2 regions of the Corynebacterium frankenforstense DSM 45800 genome follow, and region 1 is predicted to be linked to the other one. Evidence: predicted binding sites of a transcription regulator. Region 1 holds the regulator's gene; the other holds the start of a gene.

Region 1 (11,213 bases):
CGAGGCGATCCGCGACAACCAGGTCGTCGTCATCGCCGGCGAGACCGGCTCGGGCAAGACCACGCAGATCCCCAAGATCTGCCTCGAGCTCGGCCGCGGGCGGCGCGGGCGCATCGGCCACACCCAGCCGCGGCGTCTGGCCGCGCGCACCGTCGCCGAGCGCATCTCCGAGGAGCTGGGCCAGAAGATCGGCGAGACCGTCGGCTACGCCATCCGCTTCGACGACCGGGTCAGCCCGACCACCGCGGTGAAGCTGATGACCGACGGCATCCTGCTCGCCGAGATGCAGCGTGACTGCTGGCTCAACGGCTACGACACGATCATCATCGACGAGGCCCACGAGCGCAGCCTCAACATCGACTTCCTGCTCGGCTACCTCAAGCGGCTGCTGCCGCGCCGGCCGGACCTGAAGGTCATCATCACCTCGGCGACGATCGACCCGGAGCGCTTCGCCCACCACTTCGCCGACGCCGACGGCGAGCCCGCCCCGGTCCTCGAGGTCTCCGGGCGCACCTACCCCGTCGAGATCCGCTACCGCCCGCTGGAGCGCATGGAGGGCGACAAGGTCGTCGACACCGACCCGCTCGACGGGCTGGTCTCCGCGTGCGAGGAGCTCATGGCCGAGGGGCCCGGCGACATCCTCTGCTTCTTCCCCGGCGAGCGCGACATCCGCGACGCCATGGACGCCATCGAGGCCCGCCACTGGCGCGGGGTGGAGACCACCCCGCTCTTCGGCCGGCTGAGCAACCAGGAGCAGCACCGCGTCTTCTCCCCGCACTCCGGGCGGCGCATCGTGCTGGCGACCAACATCGCCGAGACCTCGCTGACCGTGCCCGGCATCCGCTACGTGGTGGACACGGGCACGGCGCGCATCTCGCGCTACTCGACGCGCACGAAGGTCCAGCGCCTGCCCATCGAGCCGGTCTCGCAGGCCAGCGCCAACCAGCGCTCGGGCCGCTGCGGCCGTGTCGCCGACGGCATCGCCATCCGCCTCTACTCCGAGGAGGACTTCAACTCGCGCCCCGAGTTCACCGACCCGGAGATCCTGCGCACCAACCTGGCCAGCGTCATCCTGCAGATGGCCCTGCTGCGCCTGGGCGACATCGCCGAGTTCCCCTTCGTCGAGCCGCCCGAGCGCAAGGCCATCCGCGACGGCGTGCTGCTGCTCCACGAGCTGGGTGCGATCACCGACCGTGAGCGCGACGGCCTGCCGCAGCTGACCGACATCGGCCGCGACCTGGCGCGCATCCCGGTCGACCCGCGCCTTGCACGCATGCTGGTCGAGGCGCGCACGCTCGGCTGCCTGGCGGAGGTCATCGTCATCGTCGCCGCGCTGAGCATCCGCGACATCCGCGAGCGCCCGATGGAGAAAAAGGCCCAGGCCGACCAGCTCCACGCCCGCTTCAAGGACACCACCAGCGACTTCCTGAGCTACCTGAAGCTGTGGGACTACGTCGAGGAGAAGCGCCACGAGCTCTCCGGCAACGGGCTGCGCAAGCTGATGAAGGCCGAGTACCTGCACTACATGCGCTCCCGCGAGTGGCGCGACCTGATCCGCCAGCTCACCGAGGTCACCGCGCAGCTGGGCTGGCAGAAGACCAACGTCGTGGGCAAGCGCGACGCCGACGCCATCCACCGCGCGCTGCTGACCGGGCTGCTGCAGCACATCGGCGCGCGCGACGGGAAGTCGCGTGAGTTCCAGGGCACCCGCGGCACCCGCTTCATGATCTTCCCCGGCTCGGCGCTGGCGAAGAAGCCGCCGGAGTTCGTCATGGCCGCCGAGGTCGTCGAGACCTCCCGGCTGTGGGCCCGCGACGTCGCCGCCGTCGACCCGGCGTGGGTGGAGAAGGCCGCACCCGATCTGGTGCGTTACCAGTACTCCGAGCCCTACTGGTCGACGAAGAAGGCCGCGGCGATGGCCCACGAGAAGGCCACGCTCTACGGCGTGCCGATCGTCGCCGACCGCCCGGTGCCCTACCACAAGGTCGACCCGGCCGCCGCCCGCGAGATGTTCATCCGCAACGCGCTCGTCGACGGCGACTGGAACACCCGCCACCACTTCTTCCGGGACAACGCGGTCAAGCTCGAGGAGGCCGCCGAGGTCGAGGAGAAGGCACGCCGGCGCGGCATCGTCGTCGACGAGGACACGCTCTTCGAGTTCTACGACGCCCGCGTGCCGGAGACGGCGACCACGGGCGCGCACTTCAACAGCTGGTGGAAGCGCAAGCGGCACAAGCAGCCCGACTTCCTCGACTTCTCCCCGGAGAAGCTGCTCACCGACGCCGCGGGCGCGGTCACCGAGGAGTCCTTCCCCGACCACATGCGCGTCGGCGACGTCGACTACGAGCTGACCTACCGCTTCGAGCCGGGCGCGCCCGACGACGGCGTGACCGTCAAGGTGCCGGTGCCGATGCTCGCCGGGCTGGACGCGACCGACTTCAACTGGCTGGTGCCCGGTTTCCGCGAGGAGCTGTTCACCGAGCTGATCCGCTCGCTGCCGAAGCCGCTGCGGCGCACGGTGGTGCCCGCCCCGGACTTCGCGCGCAAGGCGCTGGCCCTGGCCGAGCCCTACGCGGGCACGGTCACCGAGGAGCTGGCCCGCGCGCTGCACGAGTGCGGCTCCAGCGGCATCGACGCCGTGGACTTCGACCCGACGAAGCTGCCGGCGCACCTGAGGATGACGTTCGCGGCGATCGACAAACGCGGCAAGGTCATCGACACCGACAAGTCCCTGCCCGCGCTGCGCGACCGGCAGGCCGGCCACATCCGCTCCTCGGTGAGCAAGCTCGGCCGGGCCGCGGAGTCGAAGCGCGCGGAGAAGTGGACCCCGGAGACGCTCGGTGACGTCGCCGAGGAGGTCACCACGGTCGTCGACGGCCACGAGGTCACCGCCTACCCGGCGCTGGTGGCCACCGACGGCGGCGTGGCGGTCAAGGTGCTGCCGACGAAGCAGGCCGCGGACTCGGCGATGCTCACGGCGACGCTGACGATGCTGATGCGCGAGATCTCGGTCTCGACCAAGCAGATGACGCGCGGGCTGCCGCTCAAGCAGCGCGTCGCCGTGGACAACTACCCCCACGGCGGGGTCGACGGCCTGGTCGAGCAGGCCCGTGTCGCCGCCATCCGGGACCTGATGATGGCCCACGGCGGGCCGGTGCGCTCCCCGGAGAAGTACCGGGAGCTGGCCGCGGCCGTGGCGCCGGAGGTGCCCGGTCAGGTGCGCCGCACGGTGGTGGCGATCGCGCCGGCGCTGGTGACCTACCTGTCGGTGGCCGCCGAGCTGGATCGCTGGGAGGGCCCGGCGATCGACGACATGCGCGCACAGCTGGGGTTCCTGCTGCCGGAGAAGGCCGTGCTCGTGCACGCGCAGGCGCACCTGCGCCACCTTCCGCGCTACTTCCAGGCGATGGAGATCCGGCTCGCCGAGATGCAGGAGGACCCGGACCGCGACGCCGACCGTCAGGACGAGGTCGAGGCGGTCAAGGCGGCGTTGAAGAAGAAGATGTCGGGTCGCCCGGCGGCGGCGTGGCGCACGAAGGCGGTACGCGACGTGCAGTGGCAGATCCAGGAGTTCCGGGTCAGCCTCTTCGCCCAGCGTCTGGGCACGGCGGGTTCGGTCTCGCGCCGGCGCATCGAGAAGGCGATCGCGAAGCTGTAGGCCGGGTCTCCCCTACTCGGCCTCGCGGGCGCGACGACGCATCATGCGGATCTCCTTCTCGAAGTCCTCGGCGGACTCGAAGGACTTGTACACCGAGGCGAAGCGCAGGTAGCCGACCTCGTCGAGCTCGAGCAGCGGCTCGAGGATGGCCAGACCGATGTCGTTGGCGTTGACCTGCGAGGGCCCCTTCGAGCGCACCTTCTCCTCGACCTTCTGGGCGAGGCGCTTCAGCGCGTCGTCGGGCACGTCGCGGCCCTGGCACGCGCGGCGGACGCCATTGACCACCTTGTCACGGCTGAACGGCTCGGTCACGCCGTTGCGCTTGACCACCAGCAGGACGGCCTTCTCGATCGTGGTGAAGCGGCCCTCGCAGGCGGTGCACTCGCGGCGGCGACGGATGGCCGTTCCGGCGTCGATGACGCGCGAGTCGATCACGCGGGAACGGTCGCTGTGGCAGAACGGGCAGTACACTGCGGGCACCCTCCTAGGTCCGGGACGGCTCGCCCGGGGCGTCCGGGCACCGACCCGAGTCTAGTGTCCGCCCGGACCCGCCTACTTCGCCGCGGTGGCGTCGAAGTCGACGGTGGAGATCTGGTGGGTGGCCGAACCCATGTTGACCGGCGGGTAGCCGGCGGCGTCGTCAGACTCGCCGAAGATCAGGGCGCCCAGCACGAGCACCAGCCCGCAGATCGCACCGACCAGCAGCGAACTGCGCTGCTCCTGGACTCGCCGAGACGTTCGCCGGGCACCGCCCTTCCGGGTACCCCCGGCGGGTATCCCGGCACGCCCGCCCGGAGAGGCGGTATTCGAAATCTCGAGCGTTCGAACACCGGCCGTCGAGCGCCCCTGACCGGGCTCCCACACCAGCGGTGCGGCCACGGTGTTCCGGACGTCGACCGTACCGTTGTCGGGCCGGACGAACTGTGCGTTACGCTGCATCGAGATGGTCATGGGGGTTCTCCTTTCGCCGTGTTCGAGGTCCACCCTAAAGACCGGGCGTGACTGTTCGAACATCGACTAGTTCATCTGTTCGATTACGGGTACGTGTTCGAGTTATAGCACCCGCCCGGGCGTGTGTCCACCACGCCGGGCAAAATCCTCGAACACAGTTGCCATGGACGCGCTATACTGAACGCAAACCGACCACAGCCGGATGACGGGGCCGACGACAACGGCCCCCGACCGGCCGAGAGCGAACCGCCGGCAGGCCCGGACCAGCCGGCCAGAGAGAGACGAAGACCAGGAGCGCGCGACCATGGCCACCAACCGATCGACCAAGAAGCAGAAGAACTCCACCACCAGAGACCCCGCGAGCCTGACCGCGCGCCAGCGCCGCATCCTGGAGGTCATCCGCGACGCGGTGGTGCTGCGCGGTTACCCGCCGAGCATCCGCGAGATCGGTGACGCCGCCGGCCTGCAGTCGACCTCCTCGGTCGCCTACCAGCTCAAGGAGCTCGAGAAGAAGGGCTTCCTGCGCCGCGACCCGAACAAGCCCCGCGCCGTGGACGTCCGCGACCTCTCCGGCGCCCCGGTCAAGAAGGGCCGCAAGGGTACCCCGGAGCCGCCGGAGCACGCGCAGACCTCCTTCGTGCCGATGGTCGGCTCCATCGCCGCGGGCGCACCGATCCTGGCCGAGGAGAACATCGACGACTACTTCCCGCTGCCCGCGGACATCGTCGGCGACGGCGAGCTGTTCATGCTCAAGGTCTCCGGCCAGTCGATGCGCGACGCCGGCATCCTCGACGGCGACTGGATCATCGTCCGCTCCCAGCCGGTCGCCGAGGAGGGCGAGTTCGTCGCGGCGCTCATCGACGGCGAGGCGACCGTCAAGGAGTTCCACCGCGACTCCAGCGGCGTGTGGCTGCTCCCCCACAACGACGCCTTCGAGCCGATCCCGGGCAACGACGCCGAGATCATGGGCAAGGTCGTCTCGGTCATGCGCAAGCTCTAGCACCTCCCCTCCTGCCGGCCCCACGCACGCCCGGACGGGCCTCGCCCGCCCGTCCACCCCCGTTCGTGGGGCCGATCCAGCCTCAGGGACTCGTCACACGCTTCCGTGACGGGTCCCTCTTTTTGCATCGCAGGTGCAGGTCGAACCGGAAGAGCAATGTTTACCCGGGCACATTCACACACAATGGCTCGGTTATTTTTGCTGCTATAGGGTCCCACCGCTTATGTACAATGTCTGTTTTTGTGGTTTAATGTTGGCATCGGGCATTTTCTGCCACTCCCCCCGCACTCTCATAAACATTTCCCCATCTGAGGAGGCGCCCAGCGAGATGTACGCCGAGGAAAGACGACGCCAGATCGCCTCACAGACCGCGGTCGAGGGCCGCGTCAACGTCACCGAACTGGCCAGACGCTTCGACGTCACGGCGGAGACCATCCGTCGTGACCTCGCCGTGCTCGACAAGGAGGGCATCGTCCACCGCGTCCACGGCGGCGCCGTGGCCACCCAGTCCTTCCAGACCACCGAGCTCTCCCTGGACGCGCGCCTGCGCTCCGCGCCGACCGCGAAGTCCGCGATCGCCCGCGCCGCGCTCGAGTTCCTGCCCGAGCCGCCCGGCGGCATGTTCCTGGACGCCGGCACCACGGTGACCGCGCTGGCCGACCTCATCTCCGATTCCGGCCAGGCCAACCAGTGGTCCATCGTGACCAACTCCCTGCCGATCGCCCTGAACCTGGCCAACAAGGGTCTCAGCGAGATCCAGCTGCTCGGCGGCAGCGTCCGCGCGATCACGCAGGCCGTCGTCGGCGACACGGCACTGCGCACCCTGGCGCTGATGCGTGCCGACGTCGCGTTCATCGGCACCAACGCCCTGACCCTGGACCACGGCCTGTCGACGGCCGACGCCCAGGAGGCCGCCATCAAGTCCGCGATGGTCACCAACGCCCGCCGCGTCGTCGTGCTGTGCGACTCGTCGAAGATCGGCAACGACTACCTGGTCAGCTTCGCCTCGATCGACGACATCGACGTCGTCATCACCGACGCCACCGCCCCCGAGTCCTTCGTGCGCGCCCTGCGCGAGCACAACGTCCAGGTCGTCCTCGCGGAGTGACGCCCCGCCGGACGTCCTTCAATTGACGACGTCCCGCTGATCGCCGCCGTGCGCCCCTCACCCGGGGCGTACGGCGGCGTTTTCCGTCTCCGGGCACTCCGCGCGAGACCCCGAGCCGCCTCTCCAGAGATCCCTGGACGCCACAGTCTCCCCTCTCTCCGCCCCCTGCTTCGGCAGAGCAGACAAGAAGAAACCGCCCCGGGACCTCTCTCGAGGCCCGGGGCGGCTGCGTCACGCCGGTCGCAGCCGGCGCGCTCGCGGCCTACTCGCCGACGAGCATCTTGCGCACGCTCTCGCGGGCGACCACTGCGCCCACGGCGTCCAGGGCTGCCTCGGCGGCCTCCTGGCACTGCTTGAACGTGGACTCGGAGAGCCGGGTGCCCACGGCGGCGATCGCGGTGGAGGCGGCCGACAGGGAGTTGACGCCCAGGCCGGTGAGCACGCAGGCCAGCAGCGGGTCGGCGGCGGCCTCGCCGCAGACGCCGACGGCGGTGTTGGTGTCGCGGCCGACCGAGCAGGTGTGCTGGATCAGGCGCAGCACGGCGGGCTGCCACGGATCGGTCAGGTACGCCAGCTGCGAGGACAGGCGGTCCGCGGCCATCGTGTACTGGGTCAGGTCGTTGGTGCCCACGGAGACGAAGTCCAGGTGCGGCATGATCTTGTCGGCCATCAGGGCGGCGGCCGGGACCTCGATCATCGCGCCCGGGGTCAGGCCGCGCTCACGGCAGAGGGTGGAGAACCACTCGGCCTCGCGGGCGGTGGCGACCATCGGGGCCATGACCCAGGTCGGCGCGTCCTCGCCGCGGCCCTCGGCGGCCTTGGCGATGGCGTCGAGCTGGCGGGTCAGCAGCGACTGGTTCTGGCGGGCGATGCGGAGGCCGCGCACGCCGAGCGCCGGGTTCTCCTCCTCGTCCATGTTCGCGAAGGCGATCGGCTTGTCGGAGCCGGCGTCCAGGGTGCGCACGACGACCTTGGAGTGCGGGAAGGCGTCGAAGACCTTCTTGTAGAGGGCCGCCTGATCGTCGACGCTGGGCTCCTCGGTCGCGGAGAGGAAGCTCATCTCGGTGCGGTACAGGCCGATGCCCTCGGCCTGGGTCTCGGAGGCCAGGCGGGCGGCGTTGCTGTCCTGGACGTTGGCCAGCAGCTGGACGCGGTGGCCGTCGGAGGTCTGGGCCGGGCCACGCCACTCGGCGATCTTGACGGCGCGCTCCTGGGACTCGCGAACCTGGCGGCGGGCGTCCTCCTCGTCGGGCTCGACGTAGACGACGCCCTGGCTGCCCTCGACCATCACGCGGGTGCCGGCGGTGATCTCGGAGATCTCGCGGCCCGCGGCGACGATGCACGGCAGGTTCAGCTGGCGGGCGATGATGGCGGTGTGGCTGGTCGGGCCACCCAGCTCGGTGACCAGGCCCTTGTAGTGGTCGATGTCGAGCGCGGCGGTGTCCGCCGGGGAGAGGTCGTCGGCGAAGAGGATGGCCTCGCCGTCGATGGAGGGAAGACCGGGCTCCTCCTCGCCGCGCAGCTCGGCGATGACTCGGTCGCGGATGTCCTTCAGGTCCGTGGTGCGCTCGGCCATCAGGCCGCCGGCCGCGGTGAACATGTTGATGAACTTGCTGGTGGCCTGGACCACCGAGTACTCGGCGTCGGCACCGCCGCGCACGTTCTTGCGCACGGCCTTGCGCCAGCCGCGGTCGCGGACCATCCCGGCGGTGGCCTGCAGCACCTCGGCGGCCGGGCCGGAGGCCTCGGCGGAGCGTGCGGTGAGTCGGTCAGCGACGGTGTCTGCCGCCGTGACGAAGCGCTCGAACTCTGCGTCGCGCTCATCCTCGGCGACGGTGCGTGCGGAGCCCGGGAGCTCGGGGCGGGGACGCACCCAGACGACCGGGGCGTACGCCGTACCGGCGACAACCGCGGTGCCCGTGAAGGTGGTGGTGTCAGTGCCTGAAGTCATGCATCCGATACTAGTGAACCATTCGTTGGATTTCCACATGAACGGCTACCGACCGGACATGAAACCCCAAAGTTCCCCACATAAACTCACATAAAACGCTTGACATTCCCACACAACCGGGCGATGATGGAGCGCGGAACGAACTGGCCCTGCCCGCAGGAGGATGCGCCACCGTGATTGTCACGCTGACCCCCAATCCAAGTACCGACGCCACGCTCGAGCTGGACGGCCCGCTCGAGCGCGGCGCCGTGCTTCGACTCAAGTCAACCACGCACGTCGCCGGAGGGAAAGGGGTGAACGTCGCCCACGCCGCGGAGCTGGCCGGGGCCGACACCCTCGCCGTCTTCCCCGCCGGCGCCGATGACCCCTTCGTCTCGCTCGTCGCCGCCTCGGGCGTGCCGCACCGCGACGTCACCGTCGCCGGTTCGGCCCGCACGAACACGACGGTCACCGAGCCGGACGGCACCACCACCAAGCTCAACGGCCCCGGCCCGGAGCTCTCCGGGTCCGAGCGCGCCGAGCTGACCGAGGCCCTCATCGCCGCGGTGCCCGAGGGCGCCGGGCAGTGGGTCGTCCTCGCCGGTTCGCTGCCGCCGGGGGTCCCCGCGGACTGGTACGCGACGCTCGTCGACGCCGTCCGCGAGGCCCGTCCGGAGGCCAAGGTCGCCGTCGACACCTCCGACGCCCCGATGATCGCCCTGGGCGGCCGCTTCCCGGCCTCCGCCCCGGACCTGATCAAGCCCAACGGTCTCGAGCTCGGCCAGCTGGTCGGCGTCGACGGCCAGGAGCTCGAGCGCCTCGCCGAGGACGGCGACTTCGGTCCCGTCGTCGAGGCGGCCCGCAAGGTCAACGGGCAGGGCGTCGAGAACGTCCTGGTCACCCTCGGCGGGGCCGGTGCCGTCCTGGTCACCCCCGAGGGCGCGTGGAAGGGCACCCCGCCGCCGACCACGGTCGCCTCGACCGTGGGCGCCGGCGACAGTTCGCTGACCGGGTTCATCCTGGCCACCCTCGACGGAGAGGACTCCGCCGGGGCCCTGCGGCGCGCCGTGGCCTACGGCTCCGCCGCCGCCGGCCTGCCGGGTACCACGCTGCCGCGGCCGGACCAGGCCGACGTGGAGCGCACCCGGGTCTCCACGGTCGACTGACCGCGCCCAGGCGCACATACACAAGGCGCACATATTTCGGGCCCAAGTCCCGCCAATTCGTCACCACCGACCCAATCAATCCCTCAATCGCAGTAGTGCTCAAGAAGGACTGCCATGACTGACCAGATCATCACCCCCGATCTCGTCGCGCTCGACGCCGACTTCGGGTCCTCGACCACCGAGGTGATCGAGAAGCTCGCCGGACTGGTGCACGCCGCCGGCCGCGCGACCGACCAGGCCGTGCTCGCCTCCGACGCGAAGGCCCGCGAGGCCAAGTCCGGCACGGGTGTGCCCGGCGGCGTCGCGATCCCCCACTGCCGTTCCGAGGCCGTGACCAAGCCGACCCTGGCGTTCGCCCGCCTGGCCAACGGCGTGGACTTCTCCGGCCCGGACGGCGACGCCCACCTCGTGTTCCTGATCGCGGCCCCCGCCGGCGGCGGCAAGGAGCACCTGAAGATCCTCTCGAAGCTGGCCCGCGCGCTCGTGCGCAAGGACTTCCTGGCCGGCCTGCGTGAGGCCGAGACCCCGGAGCGCATCGTCGAGCTGGTCCTCGGCGTGGTCAACGCCCCGGCCAAGAAGAAGAAGCCGGCCGCCGACGCCGCCACCGGCGCCGCCGGTGCGGGTGCCGCCGGCGCCACCGCCGCCGGCGCCACCGCCGCAAGCTCCGAGGCCGCGAGCTCCGAGGCCGCCGCCCCGGCCGCCAAGGCGGACGTCACGCGCATCGTCGCGATCACCGCCTGCCCGACCGGCATCGCCCACACCTACATGGCCGCCGACTCCCTGACCCAGGAGGCCGACGCCCGTGCGGACGTCGACCTGGTCGTCGAGACCCAGGGCTCCTCGGCCGTCACCCCGGTCGACCCGAAGATCATCGAGGCCGCCGACGCGGTCATCTTCGCCACCGACGTGGGAGTCAAGGACCGCGAGCGCTTCGCGGGCAAGCCGGTCGTCGAGTCGGGCGTCAAGCGCGCCATCAACGAGCCGACCAAGATGATCGACGAGGCCATCGCCGCCGCGAAGAACCCGCACGCCCACCGCGTGGCGGGCACCGCGGGCTCCTCCTCCGCCGCCGAGGCCGAGGACGAGAAGGGCCTGGGCTGGGGCAAGCGCATCCAGCAGGCCGTGATGACCGGTGTCTCCTACATGGTGCCCTTCGTCGCCGCCGGCGGTCTGCTGCTGGCCCTGGGCTTCCTGCTCGCCGGCTACGACGTGGGATCCGACGACGGCTGGAAGGCCATCGTCCTGGGCAACTCCCTGACCAACCTGCCGGGCAACGAGGTCATCTACGACGGCGTCACCTACAACTTCGACCGCTCCGGCCTCCTGCTCTACCTCGGTGCCGTGTGCTTCGCCACCGGCCAGATGGCGATGAGCTTCATCGTCGCCGCCCTGTCCGGCTA
Region 2 (11,213 bases), 910 kb from region 1:
GAGCCACCAGGGGTGACCGCCGTCCTCGGGCACCGCGATCTCGCCCGGGGTCTGGCCGGTCTGCTCCGTGTAGGCGTCCTCGAAGAGCCGCGACTCGTAGGCGGTCCAGTCCTGCCAGTCGTCCAGCCCGGCGACCTCCTCGCGGAACTCGTCGAAGTCCTTGTCGCCGTAGGGGGAGGAGGGCGTCGAGGAGTAGGGCACCGCGTCCGCGGCCTCGGGCCCGTCGAGGACCCCGCTCAGCGGGACGGTCGCGGTCACCACGTGGAGGACGTAGACCGTCAGCGCCATCGTGCCCACCGCGCGCAGCGGGAAGACCGCCCGCCGCGGCGTCGGCGCGTGGCAGACCCACAGGCACAGCCCCGTCAGCGCGGCCGCCACGCCGCACGAGTAGAGCACGTCGAGCACCCCGCCGGAGTGGCCGACGGGGGAGAGGAACGCCGCCGCCACGCCCGTGCCCGGGTTCGTGGCCGTCCCCGGCACCCCGGCGCCCGCCAGGTGCCGGTGCACCAGCCCGGCCGCCCCGAGCGCCGCGCCCAGCAGCGCGGTGCCCACCGCCCACTCGCGCGCGGCGAAGAACACCCGGTGCAGCAGCATGCCGAAGACGCCGTAGGCCAGCCAGGCCAGCGGCGGGTAGCCCCCGGTGAAGCCGGTGACCACGGCCGCCAGCCCGCTGAACAGCACCAGCCCCACGAAGGCCAGCGCGAGCGTCCAGGTGCGCCAGCGGGTCAGCGGGCCCAGCAGCACGTAGATCGCGCCCACGGGCACGAGCACGATGAGGATCGTCGTCGGCAGGACGCCGAGCACGACGCCCGCGGCGATGAGCAGCAGGCCGCGCACCAGCGCCCGGAAGCGGGCCCGGGCGACGGCCGGCCCACCCTCCGCGTCGGCGCGCGAGTTCATCAGGGACAGCGAGCAGCCGGCCAGCACGGCGAACATCGCCGAGGGGAAGCCGTCGGTGGCCGTCTCGATCCAGCCGCCCTTCGGACCCAGGTGCGCGACCATCATGCCGAGCACGGCCAGGCCGCGGGCCAGGTCCAGCCCGGTCAGACGCGGTCGGCTCACGGGCGACCTCCCGCGGGCACGATCTTCACTTCCACCCCGCCCATCAGCGCCAGGCCGGTCACGCGCACCACCGGGGCGTCGTCGGGCAGCTCCCACTGGTGCACCTGCACGCGCCGGTCCGTCGTGACCTCGAAGCCGCCGAGCACGCCCGCGCCGTCGCAGACGACGCGCACGCCCTCGGGCACGTAGACGTCGACGCCGCCGCAGATCGCGATGGCCGTGATGGTGGTCTCGTGGCTCTCCAGGCGCGCGTCGCTCAGGTCGAGCTCCGTGCCACCCAGGATCGCCAGCGAGAGGTGGTCCTCGCCGCAGGTCCACCGCTTCATCTCGGTGCCGCCGAGGATGCCCATCGAGAACCCGCTGGCGTTCTGCATCGAGTGGCCGACCTGGCCACGCGCCAGCGCGACGGCGTCGCGCACCCGGTCGGGCTCCTCACGTGGGGCACGCGCCACGGGCTCGTCGGGCGCGACGTCGTCAAGCAATCCGCCGAGCTCGTCGGCGAAGCGGGCGTTGAAGGCGGCGGCGGAGCGCTCCTCGAACTCCGCGATGGTGAGCTGGCCGCGGCCCATGGCCTCGGCGAGGAGATCGGAGGTGCGCTGCCGTTCGGCGTCGGTCGCGCGGCGCCGCGGGGTCTCGTCGGTCATACTCACGAGCTTACGGCCCGGGGCGCATAAGCGCCGCTCACTCGCGGCGTTCGTCACCCTCCGGGTAGGCCGAGGGGTGGGTGGCGTCGGGGGAGCCGTCGCCCCACTCGCCGGAGGTGTAGTCGAAGCCGACGTCGCGGCCCTCCTCGTCGGTGCGGCGGTACCACTGCGTGTAGTCCTCGGAGGTGGAGTCGAAGGCCGCGCCGGCGCCCATGCCCTTCTCGGAGCGGCGCACGGCGAGCTCGAAGTCGTCGCCGTACTCGGCCAGGCCGCGGTAGACCGCGTTCTTGACCGCGGCGTCGCCGTAGCTGCGGCGCAGCGCCGCCGGGTCCGTCGAGAGATCCTTGATGAACGCGACCACCAGCGCGAGCAGCACCACCGAGAACGGCAGCGCGATGAGGATGGTCAGCGACTGCAGGCCGGACAGGGCGTCCTCGCCGCCGGTGAGCAGCATGACCACCGCGATGCCCATCATCGCCAGGCCCCAGAAGACCACGACGAGCTTCTTCGGGGCGGTGTCGCCCTGCGAGGAGAGCGTGCCCATGACCACGGAGGCCGAGTCCGCGGAGGTGATGAAGAAGACCGCGAGGACGAAGATGAGCACGAACGGGGTCAGCTGCGCCAGCGGCAGGGTGTCGAAGAGCGCGAAGAGCACCTGCTCCGGGGTCGCCGAGCCGTCGAAGCCGGCCACGCCCTCGCGCGAGAGCGTGATCGCCGCGCCGCCGAAGACGGTGAAGGCCAGCGCCAGGATCAGGCTGGGCACCGCGAGCGTGACCACGGCGAACTCGCGCAGCGTGCGCCCGCGGGAGATGCGCGCGATGAACATGCCGACGAACGGCGTCCACGCGATCCACCAGGCCCAGTAGAACGAGGTCCAGCCGGACTGGAAGTCGATGGTCTCCTCGCCCCAGGACAGCGACTTGCCCAGCATCGCGGGCAGCTCCTGGAAGTAGGTCAGGATGCCCGAGGGGATGAGGTTGAGCAGGAAGAGCGTCGGGCCCGCGAGGAAGACGAAGGCGACCAGCGCGAGCGTCAGCGTGATGTTCGTGTTGGACAGGTAGCGGATGCCGCGCGAGACGCCCGAGACCGCTGAGACGATGAACCCACAGGTCAGCACCGCGATAATGGCGATCAGCGCGTTGTTGCCCAGCGGGCCGGCGCCGGAGACGATCTCGACGCCCTGGCCGATCTGGATCGCGGAGAGACCCAGCGTGGCGGCGGTGCCGAAGACGGTGGCGAAGATCGCGAGCATGTCGATGACACGGCCCAGCACCCCGTTGGCGCGGGGGCCGAGCAGCGAGCGGAACGCCGAGGAGAGCAGGGCGGGGCGCCCGCGCCGGTAGGAGGAGTAGGCCAGCGCGCCGCCGACCAGCGCGTAGAGCGCCCAGGCGGCCACGGCCCAGTGGAAGTGCGACTGCGCCATCGCCTGGTGCAGCGCCTCGGGGGTCTCCGGGTCGACGGTGTGCGGCGGCGGGGTCAGGTAGTAGGACAGCGGCTCGGAGGGGCCGAAGAAGAAGATGCCCACGCCGATGCCGGCGCCGAACATCATGGCCACCCAGGAGAAGCGGCTGAACTCGGGCTCCTCGTCGTCGGTGCCCAGCCGGATGCGCCCGAAGCGCGAGCAGGCGAGGTAGATGGTCGCGCCGATGCCGACCATCATCACGGCGTTGAGCAGCCAGGACGCGTTGACCATCGCCCAGGAGAAGGCGGTGTCCGCGGTCGCGGCCACGCTGTCGGGGTTGATGATGCCCCAGGCGATGAACGCGACGATGAGCGCGGCGGTCACGCTGAAGACGAAGCGGTCCACGCCGAAGCTGTTGCGTTGCTCGTCGACGCTGATGCCGGGCACGAGGCCGGGGTGGATGTCGTGCGGGTAGATGCCGACGGAGGTCGAGCGGGTCTGGGAGAGCAGCCGGTGGACGAGCTTGCGCTCGTGGACCTCGGGCCGGCTCTTGCGGGATTGTTCGGGCACCGGGTGCGGTCCCTTCCTCGCCCCCGGGGCCCCGGCGTCGTCCCCGCTTGCCGACGACCGCGCGCCGCGCCGTCGGCGCGTCTGCGTGCGGTGGTGCGGTGCTGCGGGTCGGAGACGCGGTGCGCTGCGCGGGCGGTGGAGTACAGGTACCCGGCTGATTATGCCTGCTCGCTGTGAGGCGCCCGAATGTCACACACGTCTCGGCCCCCGTTCGTGGGGGATCGGTGTTAGCCTCTACGTCTTCCAGCTGAGGCATTAGACGCACAGAAAGAGAGGGGTCGAGCCAGTGGACGATCACCGACCGGAGCAGGAACCGGAGTCCGAGAGCCAACGCCGGCGCGCGGAACGCACCGCCGAGGACCGCACCGTCGTCACCGAGGTGCGCCGCAAGCGCGGCAAGCGCTCGAAGCGCCGGAAGCGGGGCGAAGACATCCACCCGGGGCTGATCCCGGGCATCGGCGTGGAGAAGACCGGCGTGGCCTTCCCGACGAGCTGGTCCGTCTTCGCCGCCGCGCTCGTCGTCTCGGTGGCGGTGCTGCTCTGGGCGATGTTCGCCCCCGACAACCTCAACGAGGTCGGCACCGGCATGCGCGAGTGGGTCACGGCCAACTTCGGCTGGCTGTTCACCGCCATGGTCGCGGCGATCATGGTCTTCCTGCTGGCGATCGCGGTCGCGCCGACGGGCAACATCCGCCTCGGCGAGGACGACGAGGAGCCGGACTACTCGCGGGCGAGCTGGATCTCCATGCTCTTCGCCGCGGGGCTGGGCATCGGGCTGATCTTCTACGGCCCGATGGAGCCGATGAGCCACTTCCTCCAGGCCCCGCCGGCCTCGGACGCGGAGTCGGGGACGATGGCCAACGTGCTGCCCGCCCTCTCCCAGGCGCTCTTCCACCAGACGCTGTTCACCTGGGGCATCTACGCCGTGGTCGGCGGCGCGATCGCGTACGCGACCTACCGCCGCGGGCGGCTGCCGCTGATCTCCGCGCTCTTCGAGCCGGTCTTCCCGAACGGCCCGCGCCGCTTCGTCGGCCGGATCATCGACATCTTCGCCCTCCTGGTCACCCTCTTCGGCACGGCGACCTCGCTGGGCATCGGCGCGCTGCAGATCCAGGCGGGCACCGAGATCGTCACCGGCTGGTCGACGGCGGGCAACACCTTCCTGATCGTGTCCGTCTCCCTGCTGACCGCGCTGTTCATCATCTCCGCGGTCACCGGCGTGAAGAAGGGCATCCGCTTCCTGTCGAACGTGAACATGCTCCTGGTCATCGTGCTGGCGGCCTTCGTGCTCGTCACCGGGCCGACGGTCTTCCTGCTCGACCTGATGCCCAGCGGCTTCGCGGACTTCCTGGGCCGGGTGCCCGAGCTGTTCTCCGTCTTCCCGAGCCAGGGCGGCGACAACGCCGAGTTCATGACGACCTGGACCACGATGTACTGGGCCTGGTGGCTGTCCTGGTCGCCGTTCGTCGGCATGTTCATCGCCAAGATCTCCCGCGGGCGCACCATCCGCGAGTACGTGCTCGTCGTCATCTTCGCGCCGGGGATGATCTCGGTGGTCTGGTACACGATCTTCGGCGGCACCGCGATCTCCCAGGTCATGAACGGCATGGGCCTCGAGATCGTGGACTCCGGCGAGAACGTCATGTTCGACCTGCTGGACAGCCTCCCGCTGTCCACGATCACCCAGGTGGTCACGCTGGTGGCCATCCTGATCTTCTTCGTGACCGCGGCCGACTCGGCGACGGTGGTCATGGGCTCGATGTCCCAGAACGGCCGGCCGATGCCGACGCGTTCCGTCAGCGTGATCTGGGGCCTGGCCCTCGGCCTGATCTCCCTGTTCCTGCTGCTCGCCGGCGGCCAGAACGCGCTGTCCGGCCTGCAGGCGGTGATGGTCACCTGCTCGCTGCCGTTCGTGGTGATCCTGCTCGCCGCCATGGTCTGCTGGGCGATCGACCTGCGCAACGACCCGTACATGATCCGGCGCCGCTACGCCGACGCCGCGATCGCCAAGGGTGTGCACCGCGGCATCGAGGAGCACGGCGACGACTTCGTCTTCGCCTCGGAGCACGTGTCCTCCCGCGAGGGCGCGGGCTCGGACTTCGCCACCGAGGACCCGACCTACAGCCGCTGGTACACCGAGCACACCGACTCCGAGGGTGTGCCCTACGGCGAGAGCGACGCCGAGCGCGAGGACGGCCAGGGAACCGAGCGCGCTTAGTGCACCTGTCGCGCCTGTCGCGCCTGACGCGCCGGCGACCGGGACGACCACCGGTACGACCACCGGGATGACGCCGCCCATCAGAACGGCGGGGGAGCCAGGGGGTCGTACCCCAGCTCCGCGTTGCGGCGGTGCCGGGCGGCCTCGGCCGCCGCGCGCCGGCGGGTGGCCTTCTCGGTGCGGTACTCGCCGACCGAGCGGGCGAAGCGCGCGCCCTTCGGGCTGAGCGGGCCCTCCGGCACGCTGACCGTCCAGTGTCCCTCGTCGGTCCACCACACGGTGATCCCGGTCGACGGGTCGGCCAGGTAGCGCACGTGTCCCTCGGTCTTGAGGTTGTGCCAGCGCTGGGAGAGCCGCGAGAGGTTGTCCAGCGCCGTTACCCCGCCTGTCTCGTGCGGGACGCGGTGCTCGATCTGGGTGCCCTCGGTCTCGGTCGTCGAGCTCGGCGCGGCGCAGCTGTCGTGCACCCCGGCCGTCCAGGCCTTCAGGCCGGCGGTCGCGTCGTGGGCCGCGGTCTCCTCGAGCCGGCCCTCGTCCAGGTCGCGGTAGGTGGTGATCATGGACCGCCAGCGCTCGTCGCCCTCCTCGTTGAGCCAGCCCGCACCCGGCATCCACACCGGGGCGTTCTCGATGTCCTTGGCCGTGTAGAGGTTCATCGCCACGCTGACCTTGCCCGACTTGGCGAGCAGCTGGTGGAAGGCGGTCGCCCGCGAGCAATCGTGGTGGAAGGCGTAGGCGTCCACCTTCTTCATCAGCAGCTGGCCCATGTCCTTGGGCAGCGTCAGGTAGAACTCCGTGACCCCGGGTCTGCGGTCGTCGATGCCGAAGGCGCCCGGGGCCACCCGGTTCTCGTCGAGTTCGGTGTGGTCGTCGAGGAAGACCTCGGGGTCGAACTGGTTGATCAGCTCGTTGATCTTGCGGGTGATCTGCCGGGTCGTCGGGATCGACTGCCGGGGCGCGGTGGGGGTCAGGAAGCCGGTGATGCCGGCGTCGATCTGCGCGAGGGCCTCGGGGGAGTCGATGATGCTGATGCGCTCGCCGATCTTGCGCAGGCTGACCATCGAGACGTGCGCGAGCATGTCCTGCAGCGCGACCAGCCGCGGCAGCTTCTCCTCCAGGCTGACCAGCCCGGGGATGTAGGAGTCCTTGATGGTGAAGTGGCTCTCGCCGGTGGCCGCGGCCATCCGGGCGGCGTAGTTCTCCAGTTGCTCGTCCGGGCCCGGCAGGTTGTCCATCCACAGCCGCCACACGGCCCGACGGGCCTCGCGGCCGGCCAGTGCGACGGGGTCGGTGACGTCCGTGTGCGAGTAGAAGAAGGCCGGATTCGAGCCGCCCGCCGGTGGAACGTGGCCGTCCACGAGCCGCTTCGGCGGCGGTGGTGCGGTGGCGTCTCTCACACGTCTGGTGGAACTGGTGTTTGTGTCTGGTCCGGGTTGTCTCCGGGCGCCTGCGTGTCCGGTCATGGTCGTTCTCCACTCCCCGAAAAATGGTTCTGAACTGCGGTGATGATGGACTTTCCGGTTACGTTCAGCAGTCTATAGGAGGGGCGTGACAGGACACGTTCACGTGTGCGAACGGGGTCGGTGGTGGTCGGATGCCGGCGCGGTGGGACCCGACACCGGCGCGGTGGGCTCCGACACGGGTGCGGTGGGCTCCGACACGGGTGCGGTGGGGCTCGGGGAGGGGAGCAGTAATCTACTTCCCCGCTGCACCGCCCAATCATGGAGTCCGCCAACTCTGGGTCTCATTCCACGAAGCAGTAAAGTGCTTTACCATGTCAGTGCCCGTCTCTTCCGCCGCGTCCCCGACTTTGCGGCGTCCCGCGCGTCGCACGTCCCTGTCTGCGCGACCTGTCCCCGGCCCCCAGATTTCCGACGCCCCCGCGCCCCGCCCGGGGCTGCGCCCCTCCCCGTCGGCGTCCCCGTCCCGGGGCGGCTGCGCCGCCCCGCCCCCGCCAGACGCCCCACGCACGCGCGCGCCGGTGACCACCGGGACGTCGTCAATTGAACGCGGTCAGTCGCCGCTGGCGCGCACGCGGCGGGAGAGCTCGGTGATCTCGTCGAGGGTGAGCTCGCGGGCGTCGTTGCGCGTGCAGTGGTCGAGCAGCGCGTAGCCGGCCTGCTGGATGGCGACGTGGCGCGGCCACTCCCGCTCGGCGGCCTCGGGGGTGTCGTTGACCAGCGTCTGCGCGGCGCGGCGCTCGGAGAGCAGCTCGTACTGCAGGTCGCGGCGCTCGGCCAGCGCGCCGGCCGGGTTGGTGGTCAGCAGCGCGCCGAGCAGTGAGCCCATCGCCTTGTGGCAGCGGGCGACGAGGCGTGCGTGGTGGCGCGGCTCGGCACCCGGCTGCCAGAACCACAGCATCAGCAGTGCGAAGGTCACCGCGAGCGCGACCTCCGTGGTGCGGGAGACGACCACCGAGCCCAGCGGAGCCGTGCCCGCACCGCCCATGAGCAGCGCCAGCGGGGTGGTGAAGATGACGCAGAAGGCGTAGTTGCGCACCACGAAGATCTCGGCGAAGAACTGGCAGACCGCCAGCACCGCCAGCAGCGACCAGCCTTCGACGCCGGTCGCGTGGAGCAGGGCGAAGAAGCCGATGCCGGCCACGGAGCCGACGAGGCGCTGCACGCCGCGGATCGTCCCCGGCACGCGCGAGGGGCCCCACTGCAGGGTCAGCAGCACGCTGACCACGGCCCAGTCCGGGCGGTCCAGCTGCAGCGCCAGGCCGATCGCGCCGGCCAGCAGCGAGGCCAGCGCGACCTTCGTCGCCGTCATCGTCGCGTGCGAGTAGGGGTGGATCGAGCGGTAGATGCGGTAGGCGACCGTCGGGCGGGCGTGCGGGATCGCGGTGCGCTCGAGGTCGACGTAGACGGGGGAGTCCTCCATCTCCTCGGACTGCTCGGTGCCGGCGAAGCGGGAGTCCAGGCCGGCCAGGCGCCGGTGCGCGGCGACGGTGCGGCGCGCCAGTTCGGAGCGGGCGGGGTCGATGACGTGCCCGCCGCGGACCACGCCGGCGTCGGACAGGCTGACCCAGGCGGTCTGCAGGGCGGACTCGGCCTGGTGCTTCTTGGCGACGGCCGGGCGCGGCGCGGCGGCGAACTCGGCGACGGTGCGCTCGAGGGTCTCCACGGCCTGGGTCTCCGGGCGGTGGCGGTGGATGAGTGCCGGGGCCATGCCGATGACCATCGCGGACAGCGCGCCGACCAGGGACCACGCGCCGACCTCGACGGGGTTCAGGCCCAGGCGGGCGACCATCGTCGCGCCGCCGCCGACCATGACGATGAAGAAGGAGCCCGGCGCGGGCAGGCGCAGCGCGTTCTGCACGAAGGCGCCGATCGTGGCGATCAGCGCGGTGAAGATCGCCGGCAGCGCGAGCCACCAGTGGGCGGCGCCTGCGGAGAGGTGGCTGAAGGCGACGGAGCCGACGAACGCGCCCGAGACCGAGGCCAGCGCGATCAGCCCGCCGGCGACGGCCATCACGCGCCAGCGCGTGCGGTAGGGGTGGCCCTCGCCGTAGATGACGGTGAAGCCGCCGGCCGCGATGAGCAGCATCTCGTTGTCGAAGCCGAGCAGGAGGGCCGCCGCACCCGGCAAGGCGAGGGCCAGTGCAGCGCGCAGCGCGCCGGGCCAGCGCGGGCCCGGGGTGGAGAAGGAGGTCAGCAGCGTCCACGGGTCGGGACGGGCCGGCATCGGCTCCGGGGGCTCGGGCGATGTGGGGTCGGCGGGGTGCGCGGGGTCGGCGGCCACGGGCGGTTCCTCCTTCATTCTTCGGTTGTGTTCGAACTGGCAAACCATAGCACCGGGCGGGAATTTCCGCCCCGGATGTTCCGTGTCTCATAGACCATTCGGTCTGCTGTGTCTAGACAAAGGAGTCCAGCGCGCGCTAGGATCCGGGACGTTCCCTGAGACGGGCCCGGCTCCCGGGCCCGCGGAAGATCACAGAGGAGACCCCATGATCGTCACCGGCCTGGCGCTCGGCGCCGTGCTCGGCATCGTCATGCAGCGCGGACGCTTCTGCGTCACCGGCATGCTGCGTGACCTCTTCCTGCAGCGCTCCTGGCGTACCCTCGTCGCGCTGTTCATCGTCATCGCCGTCCACGCCGTCGGCATCGCCGCGCTGACCGGCGCCGGCGTCATCGCGCCCGAGGCGACCACCTTCAAGCCCGCCGCGGTCGTCATCGGCGGCTTCATCTTCGGCCTGGCCATCGTGCTCGCCGGCGGCTGCGCCTCGGGCACCTGGTACCGCTCGGGCGAGGGCCTGGTCGGCTCGTGGATCGCGCTGATCATGTACTGCCTGTCCGCCGCCGCGATGAAGACCGGCCCGCTGACCGGCTTCAACGAGTTCCTGCGCTCCTGGGACACCGGCTGGACCGACCTGCCGCGCACCTTCGGCGTCTCGCTGTGGTGGTTCGCGATCCCCTTCGCCCTGTTCACCGGCTGGGCCGCGAACCGCTTCCTGCAGCGGGAGGCCGCCGCGCCGAAGGTCGCGAGCCTCGGAGGGTCGCGCTGGAAGCGCCCGCTGCACGTCTACGCCGCCGCGGTGGCCGTCGGCGTGCTCGGCGTGATCGCCTGGCCGCTCTCGGCCGCCACCGGCCGCAACGACGGCCTGGGCATCACGACCCCGAGCGCCAACCTGGCCAACTGGACGGTCACCGGCGACGCCGAGCGCATGGACTGGGGCGTGATGCTGGTGCTCGGCATCCTCGTCGGCTCCTGGATCGCGGCGCGCGCGACCGGCGAATTCCGCGTCCGCCTGCCCGACGCCACCCAGGCGGTGCGCTCCGTGGTCGGCGGCGTCGGCATGGGCGTCGGTGCCTCGCTGGCCGGCGGCTGCACCGTGGGCAACGGCATGGTCCAGACCTCCCTGTTCAGCTACCAGGGCTGGGTCGCGCTGCTGTTCATGGCCCTCGGCGTGGGCGTTGCGGCCAAGCTGTGGCTCAAGCCCGCCGAGGCGCCCACCTCCGCCGAGGACGAGGTGCTTGACGACGCCGCGTCGCACGGCGTCGCCGAGTCCGTCACCGTCGGCGCGCCGCAGCGCCCGGCCGGTGGCCGGGGCGGCGACGGTGCGGCCGTCGCCGGCAACTTCCAGGTGGCCACGGGGCTGGTCACGGTGGCCGGCAAGAAGAAGGCCAAGGCCCGCGAGATCGGGCAGGGCCGCTACTTCCTCGACCAGATGGGCGCCGTGTGCCCGTTCCCCCTGATCGAGACCAAGGACGTGCTCGACTCGCTGGACGCCGGCGAGGAGTTGGTCATCGACTTCGACTGCACCCAGGGCACGGAGACGATCCCGCGGTGGGCCGCGGAGAACGGCCACGAGGTC

Evidence for each region. Region 1 encodes LexA, which represses DNA repair genes until DNA is damaged. Its sites were predicted from a motif close to CGAACANNTGTTCG; they were not measured.
Region 2: the regulator LexA is predicted to act here: its motif matches at 7,303-7,316, upstream of CFRA_RS08775 (HNH endonuclease signature motif containing protein).

Annotation. Positions count from the first base shown of each region.
Region 1 is NZ_CP009247.1:1,089,706-1,100,918, reverse strand. It holds gene hrpA (ATP-dependent RNA helicase HrpA) at 1-3,658, shown strand, start outside; gene nrdR (transcriptional regulator NrdR) at 3,671-4,129, opposite strand; gene CFRA_RS11590 (hypothetical protein) at 4,211-4,609, opposite strand; gene lexA (transcriptional repressor LexA) at 4,914-5,609, shown strand; gene CFRA_RS04750 (DeoR/GlpR family DNA-binding transcription regulator) at 5,938-6,717, shown strand; gene ptsP (phosphoenolpyruvate--protein phosphotransferase) at 6,980-8,668, opposite strand; gene CFRA_RS04740 (1-phosphofructokinase family hexose kinase) at 8,842-9,813, shown strand; gene CFRA_RS04735 (PTS fructose transporter subunit IIABC) at 9,928-11,213, shown strand, end outside.
Region 2 is NZ_CP009247.1:2,002,572-2,013,784, reverse strand. It holds gene CFRA_RS08795 (DUF418 domain-containing protein) at 1-1,062, opposite strand, end outside; gene CFRA_RS08790 (DUF1707 SHOCT-like domain-containing protein) at 1,059-1,706, opposite strand; gene CFRA_RS08785 (BCCT family transporter) at 1,744-3,618, opposite strand; gene CFRA_RS08780 (BCCT family transporter) at 3,965-5,896, shown strand; gene CFRA_RS08775 (HNH endonuclease signature motif containing protein) at 5,977-7,254, opposite strand; gene CFRA_RS08770 (FUSC family protein) at 7,910-9,658, opposite strand; gene CFRA_RS08765 (YeeE/YedE thiosulfate transporter family protein) at 9,846-11,213, shown strand, end outside.